Regions from separate parts of the Nonomuraea sp. 3-1Str genome, predicted to be linked through region 2. Evidence: predicted binding sites of a transcription regulator. Region 2 holds the regulator's gene; the other holds the start of a gene.
The links. Region 2 encodes HrcA, which represses chaperone genes, less so after heat shock. Its sites were predicted from a motif close to TTGGCACTCTCNNNNNGAGAGTGCCAA; they were not measured.

Region 1 (4,984 bases), on a different contig from region 2:
CGCGGACCGGGAGCTGCTCGACGAGACGTTGCGAAGCCTGAGACGCGTGATCGGCGAGCGCGGCGCCGCCGAGCAGCTGCTGCACGGCGAGCCGCACCCGGGCAACGTGCTCACCACGACGAACGGGCTGCTGTTCATAGACTTCGAGACGTGTTGCCGCGGGCCTGTCGAATTCGACCTCGCCCATGCGCCCGAAGAAGTCAGCGAGCACTATCCGGGCGTGGACCAGGAGTTGCTGAGGGTGTGCCGGATCCTCGTGCTGGCGATGATCACGACGTGGCGCTGGGATCGAGGCGACCAGCTGCCGAACGGGCGCCGGCTGGGCGCCGAGTGGCTCAGCCGGATCCGAGCGGCGCTCGGTCGCGAAGGGCTGGACACCCGTGGCTGATCGCAGGTCTTCGGGGTCGCAGCCGCCACCCGGCGCCGGGCGCTTCCGGGGGCAGGGCGGCTGAGACGGCCCGGCGCATGACTCAGCGGTCGCACATCGCGGCGAGGAAGGCGTCGATCAGGTGCTGCCGATTGCGGGGCACGCCGGTGACGTAGACCGTGGCGGCGCGCCCGGCCCGGTCCCGGCCGCTGAACACCGCGGCCCCCGGCATGTCACCGGCGGCGAAGTAGGCGTAGCCGCAGCTCGACTTCATCCGGGCCACGCCGTAGCCGTAGCGGGCGCCCGCGGGCCAGCCTTCCGCCTCGACCTTGACCGGCCGGGTCATCATCGTGCTCAGCGGGGCCTCACGCCAGAACCGGATGAGGTCTTCGGGGGTGGACACCAGGCCGCCGCTGGGGCCGAACGCGTAGGTGGGCAGCTGGTCGGTCAGGTCGACCTCGCCGTCCTTCGGATGGCCGGGGTGCACCCCGTAGGTGTGGGCGTGCGGGCCGCGGATGCCGTAGTCGCCCTTGGCCGGCCAGTACGTGTCCCGCATCCCGTACGGCTTGAGGATCAGTTCCTGGCTCGCCTGGCGGTAGTCCTTGCCGGTCACCGCGGTCACGATCATGCCGAGGACCAGGTAGTTGGTGTTGGCATAGGCGAAGGAGCCGCGGGGCGTGGGCTTGAGCCTGAGCGCCACCCGCAGGAAGTCCGGGAAGGGCTCCTTCCACTCGATCGCGTCGGCGAACTCGGGCAGGCCGCTGGTCTGCTGCAGCAGCATCCGGACGGTGATCTTTCGGCCGTCGATCTCGGCGCCGTCACCGGTGCCGCGCAGCGCCCCGGGCAGGTAACGCTCCACCGTGGCGTCCAGGTCGAGCTTCTTCTGATCGGCCAACCGCAGCACGGTGGCGGCAATGATCGGCTTGCTCCCGCTGGCGATCCTGAACCGGCCCCGAGGGCCGATCATCGGCTTGCCGGTGCCCCGCTCCGCGGTGCCGGAGCGCCGGGTCACGGTCGCGCCGCCCGGGCTCCGCACCTGGCTCAACGCGCCCGCCATGCCGTCCTCGGTGGTGAGCACGTCAAGGCTGGACTGCGGCGAGGGCGTCACGGCGGCGGCGAAGGCGGGGGCGACAGGGGCGAGGACCAGGGAACCGGCGACAGCGGCGGCGAGCAATTTCGTCATGCCCCCAATGTCGCAGGAAGATCACCCACGATCAGTCAGGCCTGCCTGCCTGTCGGGGTGAGGCATTCCCTACCACCGAGGTGATCACCGCGCGAGCTGGATCGGGCGGTCCTGGATGCCGCCGAAGGCGATCAACGGCCCGGAACGACACAGGACAGAGCCCGGCGCAGGATGGCGGCGAAGGATTCGGGGTTGCCCGGCATGAGCCAGTGCCGCCCCGCCACGCGGATGGCGCCGGCGACCGCGGCGGCCGTGACGGCCGGGAACAGGTCGCGTCCGGGGTCCGTACCGGTGCGCGCCGCGATCGCCTCGGTGAGCGGGCCCTCCGCCATGGTGAACGCCTTCAGCGCCTCGCCCTCCAGCTCGGGCGTCGACATGATCATGCGCAGGCCGGCCTGGTCGGGCTCGGGGTCGGTGTAGAGCTCGATCACGGCCGCGATGATGGCTTGATCCAGCGGCTCGCCGGCGGGCCGGGCGTGCAGCGCCTCCCCCACGCGCTTGGACTGGCCGGCCTGGAAGGAGCAGATCGCCTCCTCCTTGCTGGAGAAGTAGTTGTTGTAGGTGCGGGGGGAGACGCCCGCGGCCGTGGCGATGTCATGGACGCGCACCAGGGCCAGTCCGTGGGGGCCCTGCTCGATGGCCAGGCGCAGCGCGGCGTGGCCGATCGCCTCCTGGGTGGCTTGCCTGTTGCGCGCCCGAAGATCCATGGCGTCGTTCATAGGGCCCACTCTACCCACAACTTGCGCGCCGCGCACTGTGTGCGTGACACGCAAGTTGTGGGTAGAGTGCGACGAGACGCCTGGCACTCACGCCTGGAGAGTGCCAACCACCTGGCGTGCGCCGGGACGACGAGGTCCGTGGGCAGGTCGGCCGCCCGCCAGCAGACCGTCCGTCGCGGGCGCCGTCCCGGCAACCCCCGACCGGACAGCCCTACGAAGAGCAGGAGCAGGAATGGCTTCGAAGATGATCGCGTTCGACGAGGACGCCCGGCGCGGACTCGAGCGCGGCATGAACCAGCTCGCCGACGCCGTCAAGGTGACCCTCGGCCCCAAGGGCCGAAACGTCGTGCTGGAGAAGAAGTGGGGCGCCCCCACCATCACCAACGACGGCGTCTCCATCGCCAAGGAGATCGAGCTCGAGGACCCTTGGGAGAAGATCGGCGCCGAGCTGGTCAAGGAAGTCGCCAAGAAGACGGACGACGTCGCGGGTGACGGCACCACCACGGCCACCGTGCTCGCCCAGGCGCTGGTGCGCGAGGGTCTGCGCAACGTCGCCGCCGGCGCCAACCCGATGGCCCTGAAGAAGGGCATCGAGTCCGCCGTCGAGCGCGTCAGCGAGGAGCTGTCCAAGCTCGCCAGGAACGTCGAGACCAGGGAGCAGATCGCCTCCACCGCCTCCATCTCCGCCGCCGACCCCGAGATCGGCTCGCTCATCGCCGAGGCGATGGACAAGGTCGGCAAGGAAGGCGTCATCACCGTCGAGGAGAGCAACACCTTCGGCCTGGAGCTCGAGCTCACCGAGGGCATGCGCTTCGACAAGGGCTACATCGCCCCGCTGTTCATCACCGACTCCGACCGGCTCGAAGCGGTCCTGGACGACCCGTACGTCCTGATCGTGAGCGGCAAGGTGGCCGCGAACAGGGACCTCCTCCCCCTGCTCGACAGGGTGGTCCAGGCCGGCGGGCCGCTGCTGGTCATCGCCGAGGACGTCGAGGGCGAGGTGCTGGCCACCCTGATCGTCAACAAGATGAAGGGACTCTTCAGGTCGATCGCGGTCAAGGCCCCGGGCTTCGGTGACCGCCGCAAGGCCATGCTCGGCGACATCGCCATCCTGACCGGTGGCCAGGTCATCGCCGAGGAGCTCGGCCTCAAGCTGGAGAGCACCACGCTCGACCAGCTCGGCCGCGCCCGCAAGGTCGTCGTGACCAAGGACGAGACCACCATCGTCGACGGCGCCGGCGACCCCGACGCCATCTCCGGCCGGGTCAACGAGATCCGCGCGGAGATCGAGCGCACCGACTCCGACTACGACCGCGAGAAGCTCCAGGAGCGGCTGGCCAAGCTCGCCGGCGGTGTCGCCGTCATCAAGGCCGGCGCCGCGACCGAGGTCGAGCTCAAGGAGCGCAAGCACCGCATCGAGGACGCCGTTCGCAACGCGAAGGCGGCCGTCGAGGAGGGCATCGTCCCCGGCGGTGGCGTGGCGCTGCTGCAGGCGGGCGCCAAGGCGTTCGACAAGCTGGAGCTGTCGGGCGACGAGGCCACCGGTGCCGCGATCGTGCGCAAGGCTCTGGAGGAGCCGCTCAAGCAGATCGCCGTCAACGCCGGCCTCGAGGGCGGCGTCGTGGTGGAGAAGGTCCGCAACCTCACGCCGGGTGAGGGCCTCAACGCCGCCACGGGCGAGTACGTCGACATGTTCGCCTCGGGCATCATCGACCCGGCCAAGGTGACGCGCTCCGCGCTGCAGAACGCCGCCTCCATCGCGGCGCTCTTCCTCACCACCGAGGCCGTCATCGCCGAGAAACCGGAGAAGAACCCCGCCGCTCCCGCCGGTATGCCCGGCGGCGGCGACATGGACTTCTAGCTCATCCTCACGTGCATCGCGGACGCGGGCGGGCGGACGTCCCCGGGGCCCGCCCGCCGCGGCCTGCCGGCGTACGCCGAGCCCGGACGAAACTGCCAGGACGCCGAGACCGGAAGAGGACGATGACGTGACGCTGCCAACCGCGAAGCTCGGCAGGACCGGACTGCGGGCGAGCCGCCTCGGATACGGAGCGATGGAACTGCGCGGGCCGCAGGCGTGGGGCAGGCCGGTGAGCGACGACGAGGCCCGCACGGTGCTGAACACGGTCCTCGATTCGGGGGTGAACCTCATCGACACCTCGCCCGACTACGGCGACGCCGAGGAGCACATCGGCCGCTGGATCTCCCACCGGCGCGACGAGTTCATCCTCTCCAGCAAGTGCGGCTGCCCCCTCGCGGCGGCCAGTGACCCGCGGATGTTCCCGCCGCACGTCTACACGAGGGCGAACGTCCGCGCGTGCGTCGAGCAGAGCCTGCGCCGGATGCGCACCGACCATCTCGACATCCTGATGGTGCACATGAGCCCGAGCGTCGCGGTGATGCGGGCCGAGGAGACGATCGCCGAGATGCGGGCCCTTCAGGACGAGGGCGTGATCCGCTTCACCGGCATGTCAGGCGAGCTGCCCAACCTTCCGGAGCACATCGCGACCGGGGCGTTCGACGTCTTCCTCCTCCCCTACTCGGCGCTCGACCGCTCCCACGAGGAGCTCGTCGGCGCCGCCGCGGCCGCCGGCGCCGGAACGATCGCCCGCGGCTCGGTCGCCCGCCCGCTCACGGCCCCGCCCGAGGCCATGCCGGAGCCGATGCGCCGGCCGCTGGCCGACCGCCACGCACGACTGGCCGCCGCCGGCCTGG
Region 2 (4,984 bases):
CACCGCGCGTGGAATGGCCGCCTTGCGTTCCGTCCTGGAGAAGATGTCATGACCCAGCCCCCCGACGAGTACGGCGACGTACTGCGCCGTGTGCTCCGCGCGGAGGCGGACACGGTCGTGCCCTCGCCGGACGGACTGGAGATCATCCGTGCCCGCATCGAGCGGCGCGGCATCCGCAACCTGTTCTGGTGGCGGGCGGGTGCCGCCGCGGCGAGCGCGGTGCTGGTGGCCGGCACGATCGTGATGGTGGTCCCCGAGCTGCGCCACCAGGTGCTGCGGGAGACCGTGCAGGACGTCCGCACCACCTCGACCCCGCCCGCGGGGTCCTCCACCAACCGGGCCGTGTCGCCCGATCCGCCGCAGCGCAGCGAGGAGCGTGAGGTCGTGGTGCTGCCCGATCCCACGACGCGGCCACCGCGGCACGTCCCCGAGACCGCCAGGTCGACCAGCAAGCCGACGCCCAAGGCGTCCTCCCCCACCCCGTGCCCCACGCCGACCGGCGAGCAGGCCGGCCGGCGGACCTCCGGCCAGGCCGACGACCTGACGCCCGGGCCGACGTCCGACCAGACGGACGAGCCCACGGGCGGGCCGACGAGCGGGCCGGCCGAGCCGCGCGACGACTGTCCCGGCGCGACGCCGACCCCGGCCCGGACGCCCACCCCGGCCGCCACGGTGACCGAAACGGCGCCGGCGGCCGTGCCGTGCCCCGCCGACGACTGCCCGGCCGACGCCCCCGACCCGACGCAGCCCGTCCAAACCGTCCAGACCATCACCACGATCATGGACGCCAGCCCGCTCTCCTCGCAGTAGGGCCGCCGGCGCCCGCGAGGCGGCCCGGCGCCGGCGGGTCACCAGCGGCCGGTACGGGCCATGAGGACCGAGGCCGCCGCCACCCCCGCCGTCGAGGTGCGCAGCACCGTGGACCCGAGCAGCACCGGCACCGCTCCGGCCGCCCGGAACCGGGCCACCTCCTCCTCCGACACCCCGCCCTCGGGGCCCACGACCATGACCACGTCGCCGTCGGCCGGAGTCTCCAGGCGCGACAGCGGCTCGGCGGCCTCCTCGTGCAGCACCAGCCCGAGGGCCGCGCCGCGCAGCAGCGCCTCGACCTGAGCCGTGGAGGCCGGCTCGGTCACCTCGGGCAGGTGGAAGCGGCGGGCCTGCTTGCCCGCCTCGCGCGCGGTGGAGCGCCAGCGGGCCAGCGCCTTGGCCGCCCGGTCGCCCTTCCACTGGGTGATGCTGCGCGAGGCGGACCACGGGACGATCACGTCCACGCCCGCCTCGGTCATCATCTCGACGGCCAGCTCGCCCCGGTCGCCCTTGGGCAGGCCCTGCACGGCGACGATCCGGGGCCGCGGCGCCGGCACGTCGTGGCGGGCGACCACGTCGAGCCGGAGGGAGTCCTTCAGCGCCTCGCGCACGACGCACTCGGCCACCGCCCCGGCGCCGTCGGTCACGTCCACCCGCTCGCCGGCGCGCAGCCGGCGCACGGCGGCGGCGTGACGCCCCTCGGGCCCGTCGAGCAGCAGCTCGGGCCCGTCGAGGGCGTCGGACAGGAAGACGGGGACGCTCACGTCCGCCCGTCTCTACCCCGCGGCGGCCTCATCTCCCGTTGAACGCGTCGCGCAGCCGTGAGAAAAAACCCTGCTGCCCCGGTGCGAACTTACCCGGAGGGCGCTCCTCTCCCCGGAGCTTGGCCAGCTCCCGTAGCAGCTCTTCCTGCGCCGGGTCGAGCCGCGACGGCGTCTCGACGTTGACGTGGATCAGCAGGTCGCCGCGGCCGCTCTCGTTGAGCCGCTGCACGCCCCGGCCGTACATCGTGATGACCTGCCCCGACTGGGTGCCCGGCCGCACGTCGAGCTCCTCGGAGCCGTCGAGCGTCTCGACGGTGAGGATCGTGCCGAGCGCCGCGGCCGTCATCGGGATCTGCACCGTGCAGTGCAGGTCGTCGCCGCGCCGCTCGAAGATCTCGTGCGGGCGCTCGACGATCTCCAGGAACAGGTCGCCGGGCGGCCCACCGCCGGGGCCGACCTCGCCCTCGCCGGCCAGCTGGATGTGGGTGCCGTCCTCGACGCCCGCCGGGATGCGCACCTTGATCGTACGGCGGGTGCGCACCCGGCCGTCGCCGGAGCACTCCTGGCAGGGATGCCGGATGATCGACCCGAAGCCGCCGCACTGGGGGCACGGCCGGGACGTCATGACCTGGCCCAGGAACGACCGGGTGACCTGGGAGATCTCGCCGCGGCCGTTGCACATGTCGCAGGTGTCGGGGTGGGTGCCGGGCGCGGCGCCGGCGCCCTGGCAGACCTCGCACAGCACGGCCGTGTCGACGACCAGCTCCCGGGTCGTGCCGAACGCGGTCTCGCGCAGGTCCAGCTCGACGCGGATGGTCGCGTTGCGGCCCCTGCGGGCGCGCGAGCGGGGCCCGCGCGCGCCCCCGGCCTGGCCGAAGAACGCGTCCATGATGTCGCTGAACGGGAAGCCCGCGCCGAAGCCGCCGGCCCCCGCGCCCGCCCCGCCGCCGCCGAACGGGTCCGCGCCCAGGTCGTACATCTGGCGCTTGTTCGCGTCGGACAGGACCTCGTAGGCCTGCGTGATCTCCTTGAACCGCTCCTGGGTCTCAGGATCGGGGTTCACGTCAGGGTGGAGCTCCCGGGCCAGCCTGCGGTAGGCCTTCTTGATCTCGTCCTGACTGGCGTCACGGCGCACCCCGAGGGTGGCGTAGTAGTCGCTGTTTGCCACTTATCGACCTCTTATGATGCAGCCAGGATCTGGCTGACGTAGCGTGCCACCGCGCGTACGGCGCCCATCGTCACGGGGTAGTCCATCCTCGTGGGACCCAGCACGCCGAGCCGGGCCAGTTGGTTGTCGCCAGAACCGTATCCGGTCGCGACGATGGACGTGCCGTGCAGATAGGGGTTTTCCGAGCCGATGCGCACGGTGAGCGCGGACGGGATGTCGCTGGACGTCTCGCCGAGCAACCGCATGAGCACGACCTGCTCCTCCAGGGCCTCCAGCACGTCGCGCAGGCCGACGGTGAAGTCGGCGCCGGCGAGGTTGGCCGCCCCGGCGAACACGATCTTCTCGTCGTGGCGTTCGACGAGGGTCTCCAGCAGCACCGACAGGATGGTGGCCACGGCCGGCCGGTCCTCGGCGGGCAGCCGCTCGGGCAGGTCGGCGACGAGATCGGGCACGGCGCTCAGGCCGCACCCGTCGAGACAGGCGTTGAGCACGGCCCGCAGGTGCGCGATGCGGGTGTCCTCCACGACCTCGGGCAGCTCGACCACGCGCTGCTCGACGCGGCCGGTGTTGGTGATGAGCACCAGCATGACGCGCCGCTCCGAGAGCGGCACCAGCTCGACGTGCCGGACGGTCGAGCGGGTCAGCGTCGGGTACTGCACGACCGCGACCTGCCGGGTGAGCTGCGCGAGCAGCCGCACGGTGCGGGTGACCACGTCGTCGAGGTCGACCGCCCCGGCCAGGAACGTCTCGATCGCCCGGCGCTCCGCCCCGGACAGCGGCTTGACCTGCGACAGCCTGTCGACGAACAGCCGGTAGCCCTTGTCGGTCGGCACGCGGCCGGCACTGGTGTGCGGCTGGGTGATGTAGCCCTCCTCCTCCAGCGCGGCCATGTCGTTGCGCACGGTGGCGGGGGAGACCTTGAGATTGTGGCGCTCGGCCAGCGCCTTGGAGCCCACCGGTTCGTTGGTGGACACGTAGTCTTCGACAATGGCGCGGAGCACCGCCAGCTTACGTTCGTCGAGCACGTGCTCACCTCCTGCGTCTGCCTCGGGGAACGACCGTCTAGCACTCTGTGTTCCCGAGTGCCAAGTGTACGGCTCTCACCCACAAGGTGCGATAACACCTGGCCATCCTGCCGCTGGCGCGGGCCCGCCTCCAGGGATCAGACTTGCCGACATGACCGACGAGTCCCCCTCCCAGCCGAACGACCCGGCGCCCGGGCCCGGCCCCCATCCCGGTCAGCCCCCTCCTCCCCCGCCGTACGGGCAGCCCCCGTACGGGCAGCCCCCGTACGGGCAGCCGCCGTACCAGACGGGGCCGCACGGCATGCCGCCGCAGCAGGCCCCGTACTCGCGGCAGCCGCCGTACCCCCAGCCGCCGTCCGGGCCGTCGTACGGGCCGGGGCCGGTGACCGGTGAGCAGGCCGCCCACCCGCAGGTCCCGTACCAGCCGGGCCCCTACGGCTCTCCTTCGGGCGAGCAGGGGCCCTACGGCGGCCAGCCGCTCACGGGCCCGTACGGCGGCCGGCCCCTCCCGGTGTCCGGCATGTACGCCGGCGGCCCGCTGTACGCGCCCCGGGCGGACCCCAAGCTGCTCCGGCCCCCGCTGTGGTGGGTGTGGGCCGCCTGGGGGCTCGCGCTGGTGTGCGTGGTGGCCGGGGTGGCGCTGTTCGCGGGCGGCGTGGCGGACACGGCGCGGAGCGCGCTGCCGACGAGGACGTTCGGCTCCGGCGAGACGGTGACCGTGAACGTGGACCCGGCCGACGAGCCCGTGGTGTACCTGGCCAGCGCCTCGCCGGTGCAGTACACCTGCTCGGCCGGCGGCGGCGCCGGCAGGGCGCTGCTGGCCAGGATGCCCGGGAGCATGACGGTCACGCAGGGCTCGACCACCTGGCGGGCCATCCTCGCCCTGAACGTGCCGAAGGCGGGCGGCTACCAGCTCAAGTGCGACACGGCCGCGGGATCGGGCGCGCGCTTCGCGGTGGGCCCGGCGGTGGACGCCGGCGGGCTGCTGGGCGGCGTGGCCGCGCTGTTCCTGCTGCCCGGGGCGGGCGTGCTGGTCGCGGTCGTCCTGACCGTCGTCGTCCTGGCACGGCGCAGCGGCCACCGCAGGCGCCTCGCGGCAGGCGGGTGATTTGCTACGGTCCCCGGTGTGTATGACGGTGATGTTCTCGCGGGCAACTGGCGGCGGCCGGGCAAGGGCACGATCCCGAAGGTGCCCGCCGAACCCGACCTCGTGGTGG

Region 1: groL (chaperonin GroEL) is a predicted target of HrcA. The motif match lies at 2,350-2,376, and genes of this name have one in related genera.

What each region holds. Positions count from the first base shown of each region.
Region 1 is NZ_JALHBK010000019.1:102,607-107,590, reverse strand. Features, by position in the region: gene MTP10_RS27375 (aminoglycoside phosphotransferase family protein) at 1-388, shown strand, start outside; gene MTP10_RS27370 (serine hydrolase domain-containing protein) at 471-1,550, opposite strand; gene MTP10_RS27365 (TetR/AcrR family transcriptional regulator) at 1,682-2,269, opposite strand; gene groL (chaperonin GroEL) at 2,502-4,130, shown strand; gene MTP10_RS27355 (aldo/keto reductase) at 4,258-4,984, shown strand, end outside.
Region 2 is NZ_JALHBK010000009.1:118,689-123,672, forward strand. Features, by position in the region: gene MTP10_RS16865 (SigE family RNA polymerase sigma factor) at 1-52, shown strand, start outside; gene MTP10_RS16870 (hypothetical protein) at 49-810, shown strand; gene MTP10_RS16875 (16S rRNA (uracil(1498)-N(3))-methyltransferase) at 849-1,574, opposite strand; gene dnaJ (molecular chaperone DnaJ) at 1,603-2,742, opposite strand; gene hrcA (heat-inducible transcriptional repressor HrcA) at 2,754-3,767, opposite strand; gene MTP10_RS16890 (hypothetical protein) at 3,919-4,875, shown strand; gene MTP10_RS16895 (DUF3097 domain-containing protein) at 4,894-4,984, shown strand, end outside.